DNA from 3 places in the Pantoea sp. X-Soil-TKNS-1211 genome. Region 2 is predicted to be linked to each of the others. Evidence: predicted binding sites of a transcription regulator. Region 2 holds the regulator's gene; each other region holds the start of a gene.
What was found. The regulator PurR, encoded in region 2, represses purine synthesis genes. The targets are predictions, from matches to a motif close to CANGCAAACGTTTGCNTG.
Positions count from the first base shown of each region.

Region 1 (7,272 bases), 1.1 Mb from region 2:
GAGATAGTCGAGATAACGCTGGTCAACGTCTTTGGTGACGTAGATACCGTTAAACACCGAACACTCGAACTGTGCGATATCCGGGTTCTCTTCGCGTACCGCTTCGATCAAATCGTCCAGGTCCTGGAAAATCAGCGCGTCAGCTTTGATTAACTGGCGAATCTCTTCCACTTCACGACCATGGGCAATCAGCTCGGTAGCGCTTGGCATATCGATACCGTAGACGTTCGGAAAACGAATTTCCGGTGCCGCAGAGGCCAGATAAACGCGCTTCGCACCCGCTTCACGCGCCATCTCAATAATCTGCTCAGAAGTGGTGCCACGTACGATGGAGTCGTCCACCAGCAACACGTTCTTGTCACGGAACTCAGCACGGTTAGCATTCAGCTTACGACGTACCGCGCTGCGGCGCAGATGCTGGCCCGGCATGATAAAGGTACGGCCCACATAGCGGTTTTTCACAAAACCCTGACGATACGGTTTGTCGAGAATACGCGCGATTTCCAGCGCCACATCGGTGGAGGTTTCCGGGATTGGAATCACCACGTCGATGTCGAGATCTTCCCACTCACGAGCAATTTTCGCTCCCAGCTTGGTACCCATACGCACGCGCGCGCTGTAGACCGAAATTTTGTCCAGGAAGGAATCCGGGCGCGCAAAGTAGACGTACTCGAACAGGCACGGATTGCTTTTCGGGTTTTCGGCACACTGACGGGTAGACAGCTGGCCCTGCTCGGTGATGTACACCGCTTCACCCGGTGCGACGTCACGAATAAACTCAAAGCCCAGCGTATCCAGCGCCACGCTTTCCGAGGCCACCATGTACTCGGTACGGCCATCAGCAATGACACGTTTGCCCAGCACCAGCGGACGGATACCGTTCGGGTCGCGGAAAGCCACCATACCGTGACCGATAATCATCGAAACGACCGCGTAAGCTCCGCGCACCTGCTGGTGCACCGCAGCCACCGCGGCAAAAATGTTGTCAGCTTCCAGCGGGTAGTGCTGAAAACGGTCCAGCTCCTGCGCAAAGATGTTCAGCAGGATTTCGGAATCTGAGGTGGTGTTGACGTGACGGCGACCCACTTCGAACAGCTGTTTACGCAGTTCATGTGCGTTGGTCAGGTTACCGTTGTGCGCCAGCGTAATGCCGTACGGGGAGTTCACATAGAAAGGTTGCGCTTCAGAGGCGCTGGAACTGCCTGCTGTCGGGTAGCGTACGTGACCAATCCCGATGTTGCCTTGCAAACGCTGCATGTGGCGTGCTTCGAAGACATCGCTCACCAGCCCGTTGGCTTTGCGCAAACGAAAGCAGTTCAGCGCATCGATGGTACAAATGCCGGCGGCATCCTGCCCGCGGTGCTGCAGCACCGTTAACGCGTCATAGATCGACTGGTTTACTGGCATAAAACCGGTGATACCAACAATACCGCACATGTTGTCATTTCCTCATTAGCCGCACTCCCGATGGCGTCACCGGGGTAAAAAACTGGACGTGCTTTTCAGATAGTCGAAAAACCACCTGATGATATAACTGAACTGGGGAATAAGTTGGGACTGCTGCCAGTCCGGGCTTTTTGAGAAGCCGGTGAATGTATCAAGGAAGAAGAGAATAGCGGCAACAATCAGCACGCCACGCAACGCCCCGAAACAGACCCCCAACACCCTGTCGGTTCCCGACAGGCCGGTCTTTTCAACCAGCGTGCCGATCACATAGTTCACGATGGCACCCACAATCAGGGTGGCAACGAAAAGCACCGCGATAGCGATACCGTTGCGAACCAGTTCGTCGTCAAAACCTGTAAACCAGACTGCAAGGTAGGCGTAGTAGTGACTGGCGACAAAAAACGCACATCCCCAGGTAACGAGAGATAAGGCTTCCCGGACAAACCCGCGAACCAGGCTGACCAGGGCCGAAAAACCAACTACCGCAATAATGACGTAATCAATCCAGATCATGAACTCTTCCAGCGCCAGCGCGATTGCACCCCTGCATCCAGTTCGGGGCGCATTCTAACAGAAAAAGAAAACGTTTGCGTAGGGTTTTCCGGTTCTGCATCCATAAAAAGGGCGATGAAAAAAACTTTCCTCGCCCTGAGCCACTTCAGCATTATAATCCACTGAAATATAATAAATTTTTACCCATCACCGCAGTGAACACTCCGTGCTGTGCCGCGCCTTTTTCAGCTATCGGCGCGGCTTATCAACGGTTTAGCGCGTGCTGTAAGGTTTCACCACACCGCCCAGTCCGGAGAGGTTTTTCAGCTCACCCAGTGCGGCCTGCATCTTCGCTTTTGAGGCATCCGGCCCGACATAAATACGGGTGATCTGCCCCTGAACCGGCGTGGAGGGCACGGTAAAGGCGCGATATCCCGACAGGCGTAGCTGCGCGACGATCTCATTCACTTTGGCGGCGTTTTTCAACGCACCGAGCTGTACCACATAAGCCTGGCCGGTTGGAACCTCCGCTTCGCTCTGCTTCGGCGTTTCAACCGGTTTAGCGGTTTCAACCGACTTCGGTTGTTCGACCGGCTTCGGCTCTACCGGTTTGGGTTTCGGCTGCTCGACAGGTTTGGGCTTCGGTTGCTCAACCGGTTTCGGTTTCACAGTCTGATGCACCGGCGGCGGCGTCACCACCGTGGGTTCGCTGTTCTCCACGGGTTGCGGGCTGCTATTCTCGGCTGGCGTGGTGATGGTTTTGCCATGAGCTTCACTCTGCGCTGCCCCCGCGCCTTCCGGTGGCTGTGCAGGCAGCGACTGCGTTACCGGCGGCACCATTTCGCTGTCCTGCTGGTCATCCGGTTTCGGCACCAGCGGTATCGCAGCGAACTCCTCTTTATAGTGCTTTTTCTTGCCATCCAGCAGACCGGGTAACACGATGACGCCAACCGCCACCAGGATTACCGTGCCCACTAAACGGTTCTGAAACTTACTTGCCACTGCCGTTCTCCGCTGCCATCGATTCCATTACCTGTGCCACGGTGTGGAAAGATCCACACACCAGAATCACATCCTCGGGTCTGGCCTGCTGACGCGCGGCCTGCCATGCTGAGTCTACGGTAGTAAATGCCTCACCACTCGCCAGGTGGGCAATCAGTTGTTCCGCTGTTGCACCGCGTGGACCATCCAGTGGTGCGCAGTACCAGCTATCCACCTGTGGTGCCAGCGCCGCCAGCGTCCCGGCGATGTCCTTATCATGCAGCATGCCGACCACCGCGTGTACCTTACCCGTACTCGGCAATTCAGCCAGACGTGAAGCCAGATAATAAGCGGCATGGGGATTATGCGCCACATCAAGGATCACGCGCGGCGCAGTGCTTACCGTCTGGAAACGGCCCGGCAAAATCGCCAGCGGCAGATGCTGACGGATAATCTCTTCGCTTACCGCCAACCCCGAGGCACGCAGCGCGATAAGCGCGGTGGCGGCATTGGGGAGTGGCACCTGTGGCAATGGCAGATCACGTAATTCGCCCTGCGCATCCTGCAACGTCCAGCTGTCGCCCTGCTGCTGCCATTGCCAGTCACGATTACGCTGCAACAACAGCGCGCCCTTCTCCGTCGCAACGTCAGCAATGGTATGCGGCATCTCGGGTTCACCCACCACTGCCGGTTTGCCGCCACGAAACACGCCGGCTTTCTCGCGGCCAATGCTTTCGCGATCCGGCCCCAGCCAGTCGGTATGATCCAGCGCGATGCTGGTGATAACAGCCACGTCCGCATCGACGATATTGGTTGCATCCAGACGTCCGCCAAGGCCGACTTCGAGGATCACCACATCAAGCTGCGCAGCACGGAATAGGTTCAACGCCGATAGGGTGCCGAACTCGAAGTAGGTCAGGGAGATATCACCCCGTCCGGCTTCAATGTCAGCGAAGCTGGCGCTATGCAGCGCTTCATCCAGCTCAGCGCCCTGAACACGTACCCGTTCGGTATAACGCACCAGATGCGGCGAGCTGTAGACGCCGACACGATATCCGGCCGCCATCAACAGGGTTTCCAACGTGCGGCAGGTGGTGCCTTTGCCGTTAGTACCGGCAACGGTGAAGACAAATGGCGCAGGTTTGAGCAGGTCAAGGCGTGCGGCGACGCGCTGAATACGATCCAGCCCCAGTTCGATGGGCTGAGAATGCAGGTGTTCAAGATAATGAAGCCACGTGACCAAAGGCGACGTGGCTTGAGGAAGGTGAAGAGTGTCCATGTGTCCCGTTAACTAACTTTATACGGTGCATTGGTGAAAAGGCGCATTGCTGCGCCTTTCCGTTGCCTGTCAGGCCTCGTTGCTCTCCGGCTCAGCCGCAATCGGCTGATCACCATCCTGCAGCGGCGCTGGCAGGTTCATCATTTTCGCCAGCAGGCTGGCCAGCTTAAAGCGCATCTCCGGACGACGGATGATCATATCGATCGCGCCTTTTTCGATCAGGAACTCACTGCGCTGGAAGCCCGGCGGCAGTTTTTCACGTACGGTTTGTTCGATGACACGTGGACCGGCAAAGCCGATCAACGCTTTCGGTTCCGCCACGTTGAGATCGCCCAGCATCGCAAAGCTGGCAGAAACGCCACCCATGGTCGGGTCAGTCAGTACCGAGATATACGGCAGACCGCGTTCCTGCATTTTCGCCAGCGCGGCGCTGGTTTTCGCCATCTGCATCAGCGACATCAGCGCTTCCTGCATACGCGCACCGCCACTGGCGGAGAAGCAGATCAGCGGGCAGTTGTCTTCCAACGCCTGCTCAACCGCTCGCACGAAACGCGCACCCACCACAGAACCCATTGAGCCACCCATAAAGGAGAACTCAAACGCGGCAGCCACGATTGGCATGCCATGCAGCTGGCCTTTCATTACGATCAGAGCATCTTTCTCGTCGGTCTCTTTCTGAGCCGCCGCCAGACGATCTTTGTACTTCTTCGAGTCACGGAACTTCAACAGATCCTTCGGTTCCAGCTCGCTACCTAATTCTACCAGCGTCCCTTCATCCAGCATGCTATGCAGGCGCTCACGGGCGTGCATGCGCATGTGATGGTCGCACTTCGGGCAGACCTCAAGATTACGCTCCAGCTCGGCGCGATACAGCACCTGTCCACAGCTGTCGCACTTGGTCCAGACCCCTTCCGGGATGCTGGCACGGCGCGTTGGCGTAATATTGCTTTTGTTAAGTATGCGTTCAATCCAGCTCATTGATGACCTTTCTGTTTAAAACCGACCTGGTCCAGTCTTCTCATTGCTGCTGAAATCACCTTCAGCAGGCCGTAAATGTCGCTCATTAAACCACAACCGCTTCTCGCTGTGGATAAAAATCTGGTTACGGGCTTACTGAGGTTTTTGCTGACGCGCCTGACGACGATGACGCCAGACTTCAATCACGCCCGGCAGAATCGACACCACAATGATAGCGACAATCAACAGTTTCAGGTTCTCCTGTACCACTGGCAAATCACCAAACAGGTAGCCAGCGTACGAGAACAGCAACACCCACAGCAGCGCACCCGTCACGTTAAAGAGCGCGAAGTGACGATAGGACATGTGCCCCATCCCTGCCACAAAGGGGGCAAAGGTTCGCACGATTGGTACAAAGCGTGCAAGTATTATGGTTTTGCCGCCGTGACGATCGTAGAACGCATGGGTCTTATCCAGATAGCTACGACGGAAAATTTTCGAATTGGGGTTACTGAACAGCTTCTCACCAAACAGGCGGCCAATGGTGTAGTTAACGGCGTCACCGAGAATGGCGGCAATGACCAGCAGAGTCACCATCAGATGCACGTTGAGATCGTTGCCCGGCAGTGCCGCCAGCGCCCCGGCGACAAACAGCAGGGAGTCTCCCGGCAGGAACGGCGTCACCACCAGCCCGGTTTCACAGAACAGAATCAGGAACAGAATGGCGTAAATCCAGATGCCGTACTGCGCCACCAGCTCGGCCAAATGCACATCAATATGCAGAATAAAATCGACAATAAAATGGATGAACTCCATAAAGCCAAGCTCCTTACATCCTTCGAGTAACAATTAATCCGCGAGGAACAACGGTCCCAGCGCAGGCTGAGGTAACGCAAAGTGGGCTGGATAATCCACCGCCACCAAATACAACCCTTCAGCTCTGGCGGTCGCTGCGGCAAGGGTGCGATCTTTCGCTGCCAGCAACGTTGCCATCCAGGTTTCCGGCTGATTGCCGCAACCAATCTCCATCAGGCTGCCAACGATGTTGCGCACCATATGGTGCACAAACGCATTCGCCTTGATATCCACAATCACGTACGGTCCCTGACGCGTGACGTTAAGATGCATCACATTGCGCCACGGCGTCCGCGACTGGCACTGCACGGCGCGAAATGAGGTGAAATCATTTTCGCCCAACAGGCATTGTCCGGCGCGCTGCATCTTTTCCGCATCCAGTGGATGGTAAAAATGTGTTACGCCACTGCCAAGAATCGCCGGACGCAGCCGCTGATTATAAATCACGTAGCGGTAACGCCGCGCCGTCGCGCTAAAGCGTGCATGGAACGCATCCGGCACCGCTTTAACCCAGCGCACGGCGATATCCGGCGGCAGGTTGGCATTGACGCCCAGCGTCCAGGCTCCATCTGCGCGCTGCGAGGTGGTTTCGAAGTGCACCACCTGTCCGGTGCCGTGTACCCCGGCGTCGGTACGTCCGGCGCAGAACACGCTGACCGGATGGTTAGCCACTTTCGTCAGCGCTTTTTCCAGCTTTTCCTGCACGCTGCGTACTTCCTGCTGCCGCTGCCAGCCATAATAACGGCTGCCATCGTACTCAATACCCAGCGCCAGCTTATGCGTGTTTCCTTCAGACAACATTAATACAAATACTCCTGCACCAGCTTCTCAGCGGTTTTCACCGCCATCAGCGCGCCGCCGAAGCGAATGTTGTCAGCCACTGACCAGAATTGCAGCAGCTCAGGGATACCGTAATCGTTGCGCACACCGCCAATGCTCAGCTCACCACTGCCGGTGGCATCCTGCACCGGAGTCGGGTAATCCCCTTCGTCGCTCAGGCGGATATCCTCGGCACGCGCCAGTTCATCACGCGCTTCTTCCGCCGACAGCGGACGCAGATTTTCCAGATGAACGATCTGCGCAGTGCCATAGAATACCGGTGCCTGCACGCTGCTCACCGCAATCGGTAAGCCTTCGTCCTGTAACACTTTGCGCACCTGATCAACCAGACGACGTTCGCTCTCGACGCTGCCATTGCTGTCCACTTGCTGTGGCAGCAGGTTAAATGCCAGCTGACGGCCATAATAATGTTCATCCGCCGG
Region 1 is NZ_AP035953.1:3,102,210-3,109,481, forward strand. Features, by position in the region: gene purF (amidophosphoribosyltransferase) at 1-1,437, opposite strand, end outside; gene cvpA (colicin V production protein) at 1,474-1,959, opposite strand; gene dedD (cell division protein DedD) at 2,212-2,940, opposite strand; gene folC (bifunctional tetrahydrofolate synthase/dihydrofolate synthase) at 2,930-4,198, opposite strand; gene accD (acetyl-CoA carboxylase, carboxyltransferase subunit beta) at 4,268-5,176, opposite strand; gene AC6I8W_RS14655 (DedA family protein) at 5,309-5,971, opposite strand; gene truA (tRNA pseudouridine(38-40) synthase TruA) at 6,005-6,811, opposite strand; gene AC6I8W_RS14665 (aspartate-semialdehyde dehydrogenase) at 6,811-7,272, opposite strand, start outside.
Region 1: the regulator PurR is predicted to act here: its motif matches at 2,023-2,040, upstream of cvpA (colicin V production protein).

Region 2 (7,272 bases):
CCCCAGCGACAGCGGCAGCACAAACATCAGTGAACTGAAGTTCAGCGCGATCTGATGTCCGGCGACTTTGACAATGCCCAGAGGTGACACCAATAAGGCGACTACGGCAAACAGTGTCACCTCAAAAAACAGCGCCAGCGCGACCGGTAATCCAAGGCTAAACAGACGCGACAAAATAGCGCGCGACGGCGCGGAAAAACCGCTGCTCATGCGAATATCGCGCATGCTGCCCATGCGTTTCAGCCAAAAGCGCATCACGATAAACATCACCCAATACACGGTGGCGGTAGCGACGCCGCAACCGACACCACCCAGTGCCGGCATACCGAAATGGCCATAGATGAACACGTAGTTGAGTGGGATATTGGTCAGCAACCCAAGAAAACCCAGCACCATACCGGGCTTGGTTTTGGACAAACCTTCACACTGATTGCGCGCTACCTGGAAAAACAGGTAGCCGGGCGCACCGAACAGCAGCGCATGAAGATAGCCTTCGGCTTTGGCGGCCAATAGCGGATCGATATCATGCATCGCATGAATCAGATAGCCCGCGTTCCACAGCACCAGCATGATCAGTAACGCGACAAAAAACGCCAGCCAGTAACCCTGACGAACCTGTTCAGCGATGCGCTCACGGCGTCCCGATCCGTTGAGTTGCGCAACGGTAGGCGTCAATGCCAGCAGCAAACCATGACCAAACAAAATGGCGGGAAGCCAGATAGAGGTGCCCACCGCAACGGCGGCCATATCCGTGGCGCTTACCGCACCGGCCATAATGGTATCCACGAAACCCATCGCGGTCTGGGCAACCTGAGCAAGGATGACCGGGATCGCAAGGGCCAGCAATTGACGCGCTTCTGTTAAATACTTCTGCACGTATCACCTGCATTTAAATAAGAAGAGAACGGGGAGAGATCCCCAAAGAATGCGCGGCCTAGTGTACCGGTCTGATGACGCTTCGCCAAACTTTGTTCGCATTTTGTTAAAACGGCTGTGTAAATTTCACCCGCCGCCTAATTAAACCCGAACGGCTCAGCTGTGATAAACTAGCGCAAACTTCGCAGAGGCTGAGATTATGTTTACTGGAATTGTGCAAGGCACAGCAGAGATTGTTGCTATCGAAGAAAAAGAGTTGTTTCGTACCCATGTGGTGAAGCTGCCGGAGGAGTTATTGCCGGGGCTGGCGCTGGGCGCGTCAGTGGCGCATAACGGTTGCTGCCTGACGGTGACGGCGATTGAGGGTGATCAGGTCAGCTTTGACTTAATCAAAGAAACCCTACGGATTACCAATCTGGGTGAATTACAGGTGGGGGGTGTCGTCAATATTGAACGTGCGGCGAAATTCAGCGACGAAATTGGCGGCCATTTAATGTCTGGTCATATTATGACCACGGCAGAAATCTGTAAAATCATTCAGTCCGAAAATAACCGTGAAGTGTGGTTTAAATTACAGGATCCGGCGCAGATCAAATATATTCTGCATAAAGGTTTTGTCGGCATTGACGGTATCAGCCTGACGGTTGGCGATGTGACGAAGAGTAAATTCTGTGTGCACCTGATACCGGAAACGCTTGAACGCACCACGCTTGGCACCAAGAAGCTGGGCTACAAGGTGAATATCGAGATTGATCCGCACACGCAGGCGATTGTGGAAACCGTGGAGCGCGTACTTGCGCAACGTGAAGCCACCGCACTGGCGCATCACCAGTCCGATGAGAGCGAATAACAGCTAATTCGTAGCGGCGCGATTTATCGCACTGTTTTAAAAGCGCGTGATAAATCACGCCGCTACAATATCTCGGGTTTAACGCGCGACGCGCAGGCCGCCCTCAGTCCCACGACTAAAAACCACTTGCCACAGCTGAATATCGCGCGCGCGGAATGCACCGGCGCAGGCATTAAGATAATAGCTGAACATGCGTTTAAAACGGTCGCCGTATTTTTCTGCCAGCTGCGGCCAGGCGTCAAGAAAACGCGCATGCCAGGCCATGAGCGTGGTGTCATAATCCGCGCCAAAATTGTGCCAGTCTTCCATCACAAAATGTGATTCGCTGGCATTGGCAATCTGACGTACGGAGGGCAGACAACCATTCGGGAAGATATATTTGTCGATCCAGGGATCCACATTCATATCGGTTTTAATCGCCCCAATGGTATGCAGCAGGAAAATACCGTCCGGCTTCAAATTACGATCGGCCACCTCAAAATAGGTCGCGTAATTTTTGGGACCCACATGTTCGAACATGCCGACCGAGACGATACGGTCAACTTGCAGATTCAGGTCACGATAATCCTGCAACAGGATGGTGACGTCCAGACCAGCACAACGCTCCTGTGCCATCTTCTGTTGCTCTGCCGAAATGGTGACGCCATGCACTTTCACGCCATAATTGCGTGCGGCAAACTCTGCAAGACCACCCCAACCGCAACCAATATCGAGCAATGTCATGCCGGGTTTCAGTTGCAGCTTGCGGCAAATCATATCAAGTTTGGCCTGCTGAGCCTGTTCCAGCGTCTCGGCATCTTTCCAGTAACCACAGGAATACTGCATGAAAGGATCAAGCATCAAGGAAAACAGGTCATTGCCAAGATCGTAATGCTCTTTACCCACAATCCATGCGCGTTTTTTCGATTGCAAATTGGTCAGACGCGCAGCTGCAATACGCAGCGTGTCTTTAAAATGATGAGGTAATTGCTGATCCAGATGATGCTTCAGTACACGGTGGAAAAACATGTCGGGACTTTCGCAGTCCCACCAACCGTCCATATAGCTTTCACCCAGGCCCAGTGAACCTTCCTGCAAAACCCGTTTAAAAAAATCCGGATGCTTAACCTGAATATCCCAGGGGCGAGTGCCGTTGATAGCAATATCAGCCCGTTCCAGTAATTCATGGGCGATACGAAACCAGTGGTTTTCTTCAAGGCTCACTTCTTCTATACACGATGAACTCATAGCTTCTCCATCACCTTTCCGATTTCAACCTGAGAAAATAATAGCCAATTTCTCCAGGCTTGTGAGAGAACTCACGGAAAATCCGTGCGCCAGATATCCGACGTTTTACAGAGGTATGAATCTGAATAGAAATGTCTGGCACAACACAGCGGAGAATATCGTGCAGACGCCATCCCAGCGACAGGGTCGCTTAATATTAATACAATTATGTTATTGATTTGTTACAGAAATGCTGACCCACGCAGTATATGCTTACGTGGGTCAATATTCAACGACTTATCGTTAGGTTGCTAACTAAAGTCGTTGCATCAGTGATTATCTTCGCAGGCTAAGGAGTTGTGAGCAACATCACTTTGTGCGTTTGCCGTACGTTGCCAGGCGAAACCGGCCCAGGCGAGTGCCACGGTGGCGAGCATGACAAGGCTGGTGCTGTGCAGCGCCTGCTGTAATCCGGCGGAAACCACCAGGCTGGCGACAAAACATAATCCGAGTTGCAGCAAATTCTGTAATGAAGCGGCTTTACCCGTCGCCTGGGGGAAGGGCAGCAGGGCGCTGGCGACCACAATCGGATAGATAGCACCATTTGCCAGCGCCATGCCGCAAAACGGCAGCAGCAATGCCCACAGGGCCGGTGAAGAGAGTTGTGCCACCACAAACAGGCCAAGAATGCTCAGACTGTAGATCACCAGCAACCACGGCAGCAATTGTTTTCCGTGAAAACGATTCAGTAGCGCGCGGCAGCCAAATCCACCGATCAGAAAGGCGATAGTCTGCGGCACGTAGCTCAGACCAATATCCGCCGGTGACAAACCTACATCCGCGAGGATGAAGGGTGAACCGGTCAGCCAGGCGAAAAAACTGGCGGAACAGGCTGAATAAATCAATACATTACCGCTATAGGAACGTGATGCCAGCAGCGTCAGCCAGCCTGGCTGAGGCGCTCGGGTGGTTTGAGTACGCCTGGGATTGGCGAGGCACAGAGTACCGATCAGCAACACCAGGGTGATTAGCGTCAGCAGCAGGAAGATGCTTCGCCAGTGAAAATGTCCCATCAGCCAGGCACCCAGTAATGGGGCGAGCGCCGGTGACAAGGCAACCAGCGGCATAATGGTGGCAAAAACTTTGTTAGCCTGGCTCTGCGGATAACGATCCACCACCAATGCCTGCCAGCTCACGGCAGCCGCACAGACACCCACAGCCTGTACAAAGCGCAGCGCCAGCATCAGGCGGACGTCAGTCGCCCACAACATCCCCAGGCAGCCGAGGGCAAAAATCACTAATCCTGCCAGCAGAATCGGCTTACGACCGAATCGGTCAGACAGCGGTCCCCAGAACACCTGCGCGCAGGCAAACCCGCCAAGGAACAGGCTGAGACTGGCACTGATCGTGCCGGGTGTGGTGGCAAAATCCTGCTGCATGGCACCGAATGCCGGCAGGTACATATCCGTAGCCAGAAAGCCCAGCATGCTGAGTAAAGCAAGATAAGGCAGAAATCCTTTTGATGACAACATGGTAATTCTCTTTAGACAGGTAAACGCGGGGGAGTGTAAAAGCGTGCGAGGGGCTTTGTGAAACGTTAATATTTGCGCAGTGCTATCAAAAAATTTGCAGGCAAAAACATGTGGTCTGAATACGCTCTTGAGGTGGTGGATGCTGTGGCTCGAACCGGTAGTTTCAGTGCGGCGGCGCAGGAGTTACACCGGGTGCCTTCTGCCATCAGCTATACGGTGCGCCAGCTCGAAACCTGGTTGGCTGTGCCGTTGTTCGAACGTCAGCATCGGGAAGTGGTGTTAACGGCGGCAGGAGAACATTTTGTACGTGAGGGGCGAAGTGTTATCAAAAAAATGCTGGCCACGCGGCGGCAGTGCCAACAATTGGCGAATGGCTGGCGTGGTCAGCTCAGTATTGCGGTGGATTGTATTGTGAAACCGCAGCGTACTCGTCAATTGGTCAAGGATTTCTATCGCCACTTTCCCGATATGGAGTTGATAATCAGCTATGAAGTGTTCAACGGCGTCTGGGATGCGCTGGCCGATGGGCGGGTCGATGTGGCAATTGGCGCCACCCAGGCGATCCCGGTTGGCGGTCGTTTCGCTTTTCAGGACATGGGGGCACTTAACTGGCGCTGTGTGGTCAGTCCCGATCATCCACTGGCGAAAAGTACCTTGTTGGACGAAGAGACCCTGAGAGCCTGGCCTTCTCTGGTGCTGGAAGACACCTCACGGGCGCTGCCGCGACGTATGACCTGGACATTGGATAATCAGCGCCGACTGGTGGTGCCGGAATGGGAAACTGGCCTCGACTGCTTGCTGGCTGGATTATGCGTTGGCATGGTGCCGGGCCATTTAGCCCGACCGTTGCTGGATAGCGGTGCCCTAACTGAGTTAGCGTTACCCACGCCGTTCCCGGATAGCCCTTGTTGTGTCAGCTGGTCAGAACAACGCAACTCACCGGCATTGAGCTGGTTGTTGACCTATCTTGGCGATGCCGAAACGCTCAACCAGGAATGGCTGAGCGAAACGGAGGCTTAGCGGCGGTAGTCGCGGAAGGGGCCATCCGCGACGGAACGACGTTCAATCAGCGTCGGCTGAACCTCAATGGTCTGCGGTTCTTCACGCTTGCTGGTAATGCGATCCAGCAGCATTTCCAGCGCTTTTTCCCCCAACTGGGCTTTGGGTTGATGCACGGTGGTTAACGCGGGAGTGAAATAGCGGGCGTTGCGCACGTTGTCATAACCGATCACCGAAATATCCTGTGGCACACGCAGGCCCATTTCATCTGCGGCACAAATCGCGCCCATAGCCATGATATCGCCGCCACAGAACACCGCAGTTGGGCGTTGTTTCTGATTGAGGATCTGCTGCATCGCCTGATAACCTGACTCCGGTTCGAAATCACCCTGCACAATCCACTCGGGGCGCGCAGTGATGCCTGCTTCGTTCAGCGCCTGCATGAATCCTGCATGACGGCCACCGCCGGTGTTGCGCTCCATTTGTCCAGGAATAGCACCGATGTCACGATGGCCACGCTCTATCAGGTAACGACCGGCAAGATAACCGCCCTGGAAGGCGTTATCCTGCACCGTATCAGTAAAGTCGCCACGCGATGCACCCCAGTCCATCACCACCATCGGGATGTTGCGATTTTCTTCCAGCATGGTCAGCAGGTCATCAGGGTATTCAGAACACATGACCAGCAGGCCATCGACGCGCTTCTGCGCCATCATTGACAGATACGCGCGCTGTTTTTGCAGATCGTTATGCGCATTGCCAAGGATCAGCGTGTAACCACGATCGAAACAATGGTTTTCCACTGCCTCGATAATTTCGGCGAAATAGGGGGCTTCACTGGAGGTGGCCAGCAGCCCCAGAGTTTTGGTGTGGTTAACTTTCAGGCTGCGCGCCACGGCGCTGGGCGAGTAATGCAGCTCTTTGATCGCTTCCCATACGGCGTTACGCGTCTCTTCCGCGACGAAACGCGTCTTGTTGATGACATGCGAAACCGTGGTGGTAGAGACACCGGCGCGTTTCGCCACATCTTTAATTGTTGCCATGAAAATGGTACTCCCGGGCTTATCGCAACTAACTGATAAGTATATTGTTAAACGTTTGCGTCTGCTAATGGTTTTGCGCCCCGATTTTCGGGGCAAATGGCGAAGAAAAAGACGTTAACACTCAGTCAATAACACTTTAACTTGCCGCAAACACAGCGTGCGCAAAAACTGTTGCGCAACGAAAGGCGGCGATTCTAGCAAGCTGGCGCGGATAACACGAGATTTTTGCCGGGGGGTGTGAGAAAATCACGATAACCCTTCAATTAATGTGACTAAGGAGTTGTGATGAGTACAGACCTGAAACTGGCGCTGTTTACCACCGTGGGCGCGCTGCTAATGATTATCGTATTCAGCTTCACCGCGATCCTTCATTAATAAAAAAGCCGGACCTGAAAATCAGTGTCCGGCTTCTTCTTTCGATCGGGTTGCTCTAGCGGATGGTCTTGGGCGTCATCATACGGCGTGCGCCGACATAGTGTTTCAACCAGTAATCCTCACCCAACGCACTGATTTGAATATCTTTACCGGTTCGTGGCGACTGAATAAATTTGCCGTTGCCAAGATAAACGCCAACATGATCGGCAGTACCACGATGATTAATGCGGAAGAACACTAAATCCCCTTTCTCCAGCATGTCACGCTTAATCGGTGCCGCATCACGCAGGTGGTACATTTCGTTCGCGGTGCGTGGGAATTTGTATTTGACCAGGTCCTTGTACGCATACCACACCAAACCACTGCAATCGAAACCGGTATGTGGTGAGGT
Region 2 is NZ_AP035953.1:1,960,683-1,967,954, forward strand. Features, by position in the region: gene AC6I8W_RS09420 (MATE family efflux transporter) at 1-876, opposite strand, end outside; gene AC6I8W_RS09425 (riboflavin synthase subunit alpha) at 1,076-1,726, shown strand; gene cfa (cyclopropane fatty acyl phospholipid synthase) at 1,805-2,953, opposite strand; gene punC (purine nucleoside transporter PunC) at 3,262-4,464, opposite strand; gene punR (DNA-binding transcriptional activator PunR) at 4,573-5,484, shown strand; gene purR (HTH-type transcriptional repressor PurR) at 5,481-6,506, opposite strand; gene cydH (cytochrome bd-I oxidase subunit CydH) at 6,792-6,881, shown strand; gene AC6I8W_RS09455 (C40 family peptidase) at 6,937-7,272, opposite strand, start outside.

Region 3 (7,272 bases), 1.9 Mb from region 2:
CATTATCCCTGGTTTGCACCACGGCTAACCAGGGATACTTGCAGCAATGTTATTTGGTAACCCTCTCTGTTTGCAGTATAACGGTGAAGATCTTCACCAGCCGGTTCGACTTTCTGCTATCCCCCATCACCACCAAAAGTGCACCGACTGATCCAGGTCATTCCTCTATTCATGCTAAACATTAGGCTCAATTTGATGCCTGAAAAGGAGAGAAACATGAGTACACCGCTCGACAGCCTTGCTCTGAATGCGCTGTTCAATGAGGCCCGCACCCATAGCTACTGGCAGGAAAAACCGATTTCGGAGGATCTGATTAAGCAGCTTTACCAGCTGACGGCATTAGGCCCAACTTCCGCCAACTGCTCACCGGGTCGCTTTGTGTTTGTTACCTCCCAGGAAGGGAAAGAGAAGTTAAAGCCTGCACTCTCCTCCGGCAACCTGGAAAAAACCATGAAGGCACCGGCGACGGTGATCGTTGCCTCGGATCCCGAGTTCTATGAAAATCTGCCTAAGCTGTTTCCGCACGGTGATGCGCGTAGCTGGTTCACCAGCAACCCGGAATTGGTCAAAGAGACGGCTTTTCGTAACAGCAGCCTACAGGCGGGCTATCTGATCATGGCAGCGCGATCGCTCGGTCTGGATGCTGGCCCAATGTCTGGGTTCGATCCGGCCAAAGTGAACGCCGCCTTCTTTAGCGACAGCAAATGGCAGGTTAATTTGCTGATCAATCTCGGCTATGGCGAAGCCAGCAAACTGCATGCACGTCTGCCGCGTCTCGGCTTCAATGACGTGTGCAAATTTGCCTGAGTAAAGCTTGCACGAATTCGTAACAGCGCGATTTATCGCGCTGTTTTACAGCATTGCAAAGGCGGTCTGACTTCGCGCGATAAATCGCCCCGCTACAGACCCAGCGAATGAAAACCGCTGTTGAAGTAGACCATTGGCTCGGCAGCCTCACCGGCCAGATTGATGCCGACAATGCGTGCCAGCAGCACGCTGTGGGTATGCCATTCCACCACTTTTTCCAGTTGACAATCAAAACTCACCAAAGCATCGGCAAGCACTGGCGCGCCGGTGGTAATCGTCTGCCAGTCGCCCGTCTGGAAGCGTTCCGCACGGCGTGCCGACTGGCTGAACTGAGCACACAGATCGGCATGCTGCTCGCGCAACACGTTAACGGCGAAATAGCCTGCCTGCAAAAAATGAGCGTGGCTGGAGGCGCTTTTATTGACGCACACCAACAGACTTGGAGGCTCCGCCGCCAGTGAACTGACTGAGGAGGCAATCAGGCCTTGCTTTTCACCTGCATGTTGCGCGGTGACCAGCGAGACGCCTGAGCTAAGACGACGCATACCATGACGAAAGTCATCCAGAGAAATCGATTCCTGGTGTGATGAAGTAACTGACATTAAAAACTCCGACGTACGTGATTCTGCGATGAAGCTCGACTGAAATTTCGCGATCATAATTTTCTCATCAGTCGGCTTTTTTTACCGCTCAAATCCTACACTACATCACGCTATTCAGCATCCATTCAGGCATTTATCAGCAAGATGCTACTATGAAATGGCTGCTGGTGCGGCACCAGCGCATTTTCATGATCTTCAGTGTTATCTGAAATTCAGGTATTCCATGTAATGCCGGATGCAAAGCCATGAGAAAATTCTTACAATAGACCTGATGATTATCCGACCATTTTCACGGAGCGACAGATGGCTAGTCATTTTGTTCGTTGGACGGGTAACCCGCCTCTCTCCTCTGAGACAATGCGGGTCCCACAGGATGTGATTAATAACGCACAGCGCCTGCCTGACAAACGTCGGGGACGCTTTCTTGCCGCACGCGGGTTGCTGGCGCAGCTTATGTTGCGCGTCTACGGTATCAATGAATTACCACCGTTGGTGACAACCAGCAGTGGTCGCCCTTGTTTTGCCGATTCCGCCCTGCCTGATTTCAGCATTGCTTACGCCGGAAATATGGTGGGTGTATTGCTGGCCGAAGAAGGCGGCCGGGCCGGGCTGGATATGGAGATTGTACGCGCCCATAGCCGTCAGACTCAGGATACATTGACACAGGATCTCTCTTCCGGTGAGAAAGCCTGGATTAATGCGCAGCAGGATTTTATGGAAGCGGTGACGCAAATCTGGACCCTGCGCCAAAGTATCCTCAAACTCACCGGAGAGGCTCAAAGTGGTATCGATTCGTTGCGGCTACACCCGGCAGCAGGTCGTCTGCGTTCCAGCATCTTTCCTGATATTCAGGCGGTGTGCGATGCAGAACCAACGCTGGTCTGGTCGTGCGCACTCTCCCCCGGCACCGAACGACTACGACTGTGGGAAATTGATACCCACCATCAGTGGATGCCGTTGCGCGACGTGGAGATGAGTAAACCGAATATTGGGCCGCGCACACTACGGCTGACCAGTTTACCCAGCGAACGCACCACGCCACAGGAAATGGGGCATCTCTGACAAAACAGGCCGCTTATGCGGCCTGTCCGGTTTTAGTGGGCATCGACAAAGACGATTTTCAGCACAAATAACAGCGCCACCACCACCACGCACGGGCTGATTTCCCGCCAACGACCGGTCCCGAGCTTCATCACACAATACGCGATAAAGCCCAGCGCGATACCTTCCGTGATGGAGAAACTGAATGGCATCATCACCGCAGTGACAAACGCCGGAACCGCTTCAGTGAGATCATCCCAACGCACCCGTGACAGCGACGCAGTCATCAGCACGCCAACGTAGATTAACGCTCCCGCCGCTGCATAGGACGGCACCATTGCTGCCAGCGGTGACAGGAAAATCACCAGCAGGAACAGAATACCGGTGATCACCGCCATCAGCCCGGTGCGTCCGCCAATCGCCACACCAGACGAACTTTCTATATAGGCGGTGACGGAAGAGGTTCCAATCAGTGAACCCGCCACCGAGCTGACGCTATCCACAAACAGCGCCTGCTGCATACGCGGGAAGGTGCCTTTTGCATCGGTCAGGCCCGCTTTATCCGTCACGCCAATCAAGGTGCCGGATGAGTCAAACAAGTTGACCAGCATAAAGGAGAAAATAACCCCGGCCATGCCGATATTGAGAGCGCCTTTGAGATCAACTTGCCCCACCACTGAACTCACAGACGGTGGCGCCGCGAAAATGCCGGTGAACTTCACATCACCAAGCAGCAGACCAATCACAGTTGTTACCACAATCGACACCAGAACTGCCGCATGAATGTTACGCGAGGCAAGAATCGCGATGATGAAGAAGCCGAGCGCACCCAGTAATACGCTATGTGAGGTCAGGTTCCCCACCGCCACCAGAGTGTCGGCATTCGACACGATAATGTCGGCATTTTTCAGCCCCATCATGGCGATAAAAAGCCCGATGCCAGCGGTAATGCCAACACGCAGACTCAGCGGGATATTGGCAATCATCCAGTAACGCACGCGCAGCAGCGTGAGAATTAACAGCCCCAACGCCCCCCAAAAGATCGCACCCATGCCGATCTGCCACGAATACCCCATCGCGCCGACCACCACAAAGGCAAAGAAAGCATTCAGTCCCATGGCCGGGGCCAACGCTACCGGCAGATTCGCCACCAGTCCCATCAGGATGCTGCCGAACGCCGCGATCAAACAGGTAGTGACAAACACCGCCTGAGTATCCATACCTGCGGCACCCAGAATCTGCGGATTAACGAAAACGATGTAAACCATCGTCAGAAAGGTGGTGAAACCGGCGATCACTTCCGTACGCACGGTGGTGCCGTGCTCCTGCAGCTTAAAAACACGCTGCAACAGACCTTGCTTGTTCATAGCTTATTCCGCTGAAAAATTTAACGCGCGTATCCTATAGATTTTAACTGACCAGCACACTGATTTTTCGCAAGCGTTTGCTCGGTGCGCACAGTGAGTTAGAGTGACAGCTTCTTGTTTAGCAAAAGGATGATGTCTGATGTCAGTTGAATGTGTTTTTTTTGATTGTGACGGCACACTGGTCGACAGCGAGGTGATCTGTACACAGTCCTACGTCAACACCTTTGCCCGCTACGGTATTGAACTCTCGCTTCAGGAGATGTTTGAAAAATACAAAGGGGTAAAACTGTACGACATCATTCGTGATGTTTCAGCGGAACATCAGACTGAATTGCCGCTGGATGAGGTGGAAACCGCATATCGCGCGGAGGTGGCTCGTTTATTCGATTTAGAGCTGCAACCGATCGCCGGAGCGAAATCGCTGGTGGAGCAGGTCAAAGTGCCGATGTGCGTCGTCTCAAATGGTACGGTAAAGAAGATGCAGCATTCACTGGGGCTGACCGGCATGTTGCCATACTTTGCGGCACGTCTTTACAGCGGTTATGACATCAATCACTGGAAACCAGACCCGGAGCTGATGTATCACGCGGCGGAACAAATGCAGGTGCCCATTGAGAAGTGCATTCTCGTGGATGACTCTGAAGCTGGTGCCCGTGCGGGTATCGCCGCAGGCATTCCGGTGTTTTATTACTGCGCCGATGCACACAACCCAGAACTTGATCACCCGCTGGTGACCCGATTTGATGATATGGCGCAACTCCCGGACTTGTGGCGCGCGCGCGGTTGGGCATTGGTGTAACTCTTCGCATCCGATCCCCTGGCGGCGCGATAAATGCGCCGCCAGGGAATGCATCTAGCCGATCGCGCCGAGTGAATCCTCATTGCCCTGCGTTTTCGGCAGCAAAAACAGCGTGGCGGCGATATCCAGCAGATAAATCAGCGCCAGCAGTGTAATTGCCGCCGTAAAGGAAATATGGGTCGCCAGTAACCCAATCACCAACGGACCAAAACCACCCACGCCGCGTCCGAGGTTAAATAACACATTCTGCGCCGTGGCACGCGCCTGGGTTGGGAAAGTATCGGAAATCAGCGCACCATAACCGCCAATCATGCCATTCACAAACATCCCCATTAGCGCACCGGTAAATAACATCACAGTGGGATCGCGCAGCTGAGCGTAAATAACCACCATCACTACCGCACCAAATTGATACAGCAGGAAGATTTTCCAGCGTGCAAAGCGGTCCGCCAGCACACCAAATAACCAGATGCCGAAAGTCATGCCCACCACGGTGACAGCGGTCCACAGACCGGATTTGGTCAGGCTAAAACCGAAGCTGGAAGAGAGATAACTCGGCATCCAGATCATCAGACCGTAATAGCCAAAATTCTGTACCGAGCAAAGAATGAAGATCCCGAGACTGGCTTTGCTGGTGGCGCGGTCACTAAACAACAACCGAATTCGCGCCGCAAACGACAACTGCGGCGTGGTTGCCACATGTCGGGTAAAGCCCTCTGGCTCGCCCATGCTGCGACGAATCACAAATGACACCAATGCAGGCAGCAGACCCACCAGGAACATCCCACGCCAGCCAATCACGCTCAGCAATGGTGGCGTAATAAAGGCCGCCAGCAATACCCCCAGCTGCCAGCCAATGCCAACCCACGCCGATGCGCGGTTGCGCTTCTCCTGCGGCCAGGCTTCGGCAATCAGCGCCATGCCGATACCAAACTCACCACCCAGCCCCATCCCGGCAAGGGTACGATACGCCAGCAGATCCCAATATCCCTGCGCCACCGCACACAACCCGGTGAAAATCGAGAACATCAAAATGGTGACGGTGAGAATGCGGATACGGCCAAAGCGGTCACTCAAATGACCAAAGACAATACCGCCAACCACGGCACCGATCAGTGTCCAGGTGACCAGCGAACCAGCCTGGGAGGGATCTAACGCCAGTGACAGGCTAATCGCTGGTAACATAAAGCCGAGGATCAGCAGATCGAAGCCGTCCATCGCATAGCCACTGACTGCCGCGAGCATCGCTTTTGCCGGGGTTACGCTTTGTTTCTTGTGTGGGGAGAGGGACATGCAGCAGCACCTTGCAGTAAAAAGTGCGCCAAGTATAAAGAGCAGAAAGACTTGAGACCAATCAGAAATGGAGATGGCTGCCAGTTAAACCAGCAGCCACAGGGTTATCATGAAGGTTTATTGCTGCCATCGTCGCCAGACAACAGCTCATCCAGCTTGTCGCCACCAACGTGACGGAAATCCTGGCCCTTCACAAAATAGAAGATGATTTCGCAGATATTCTGGCAACGGTCACCGATACGCTCAATGGCACGGGCGCAGAACAGCGCGGTCAACACGCTAGGGATAGTTCGCGGGTCTTCCATCATGTAGGTCATTAACTGACGCACAATACCCTCGTACTCTTTATCCACCTTCTTATCTTCACGGTAAATATCGATCGCCGCGTTGAGATCCATACGCGCAAAAGCATCCAGCACGTCATGCAGCATCTGCACGGTATGGCGGCCAAGTGATTCAAGGCTTACCAGCAGCGGCATATGTTGCTGGCCAAATTTCTCCAGCGCGGTGCGGCTGATTTTTTCCGCCACGTCGCCAATACGCTCCAGCTCAGAGATGGTCTTGATGATCGCCATCACCAAACGCAAATCGCTGGCGGTAGGCTGGCGTTTGGCGATGATGCGCACGCAGGCCTCATCAATCTCCACTTCCATCATGTTGACCTTCTGGTCGCCGTCGATGACACGCTGCGCCAGTTCGCCATCCTGGTTGTGCATCGCGGTAATGGCATCGGTAAGCTGCTGCTCCACCATACCACCCATGATCATCACCTGAGTGCGAATGTGTTCCAGCTCAGCGTTGAACTGACCGGAGATATGTTTGTTCAGATTTAAATTATCCATGTGCGTCTCCGTCAAATCAGCCGTAACGACCGGTAATGTAGTCTTCTGTCTGCTTCTGCGCTGGCTTGGTAAACAGCGTATCGGTATCGCTGAATTCAATCAGCTCACCCAGATACATAAAGGCGGTATGATCGGAACAGCGCGCCGCCTGTTGCATGTTATGGGTCACAATCACCACGGTGTAATCCTGCTTCAGCTCGGTGATCAACTCCTCGATACGGCCAGTGGAGATCGGATCCAGCGCCGAGCATGGCTCATCCAGCAGCAACACTTCCGGACGAATGGCAATGCCTCGAGCAATGCATAAACGCTGCTGCTGACCACCGGAGAGACTGTAACCACTCTGATGAAGCTTGTCTTTGGTTTCATTCCACAGCGCTGCTTTGCTCAGCGCCCACTGCACACGCTCATCCATATCGGCACGTGACAGCTTTTCAAACAGACGGACACCAAACGCGATGTTGTCGTAAATCGACATCGGGAACGGCGTGGGCTTCTGGAACACCATGCCCACGCGGGCG
Region 3 is NZ_AP035953.1:18,508-25,779, reverse strand. Features, by position in the region: gene AC6I8W_RS00130 (malonic semialdehyde reductase) at 217-807, shown strand; gene AC6I8W_RS00125 (flavin reductase family protein) at 900-1,409, opposite strand; gene AC6I8W_RS00120 (4'-phosphopantetheinyl transferase family protein) at 1,713-2,471, shown strand; gene AC6I8W_RS00115 (NCS2 family permease) at 2,504-3,817, opposite strand; gene yieH (6-phosphogluconate phosphatase) at 3,957-4,616, shown strand; gene AC6I8W_RS00105 (MFS transporter) at 4,671-5,909, opposite strand; gene phoU (phosphate signaling complex protein PhoU) at 6,017-6,751, opposite strand; gene pstB (phosphate ABC transporter ATP-binding protein PstB) at 6,768-7,272, opposite strand, start outside.
Region 3: the regulator PurR is predicted to act here: its motif matches at 3,884-3,901, upstream of AC6I8W_RS00115 (NCS2 family permease).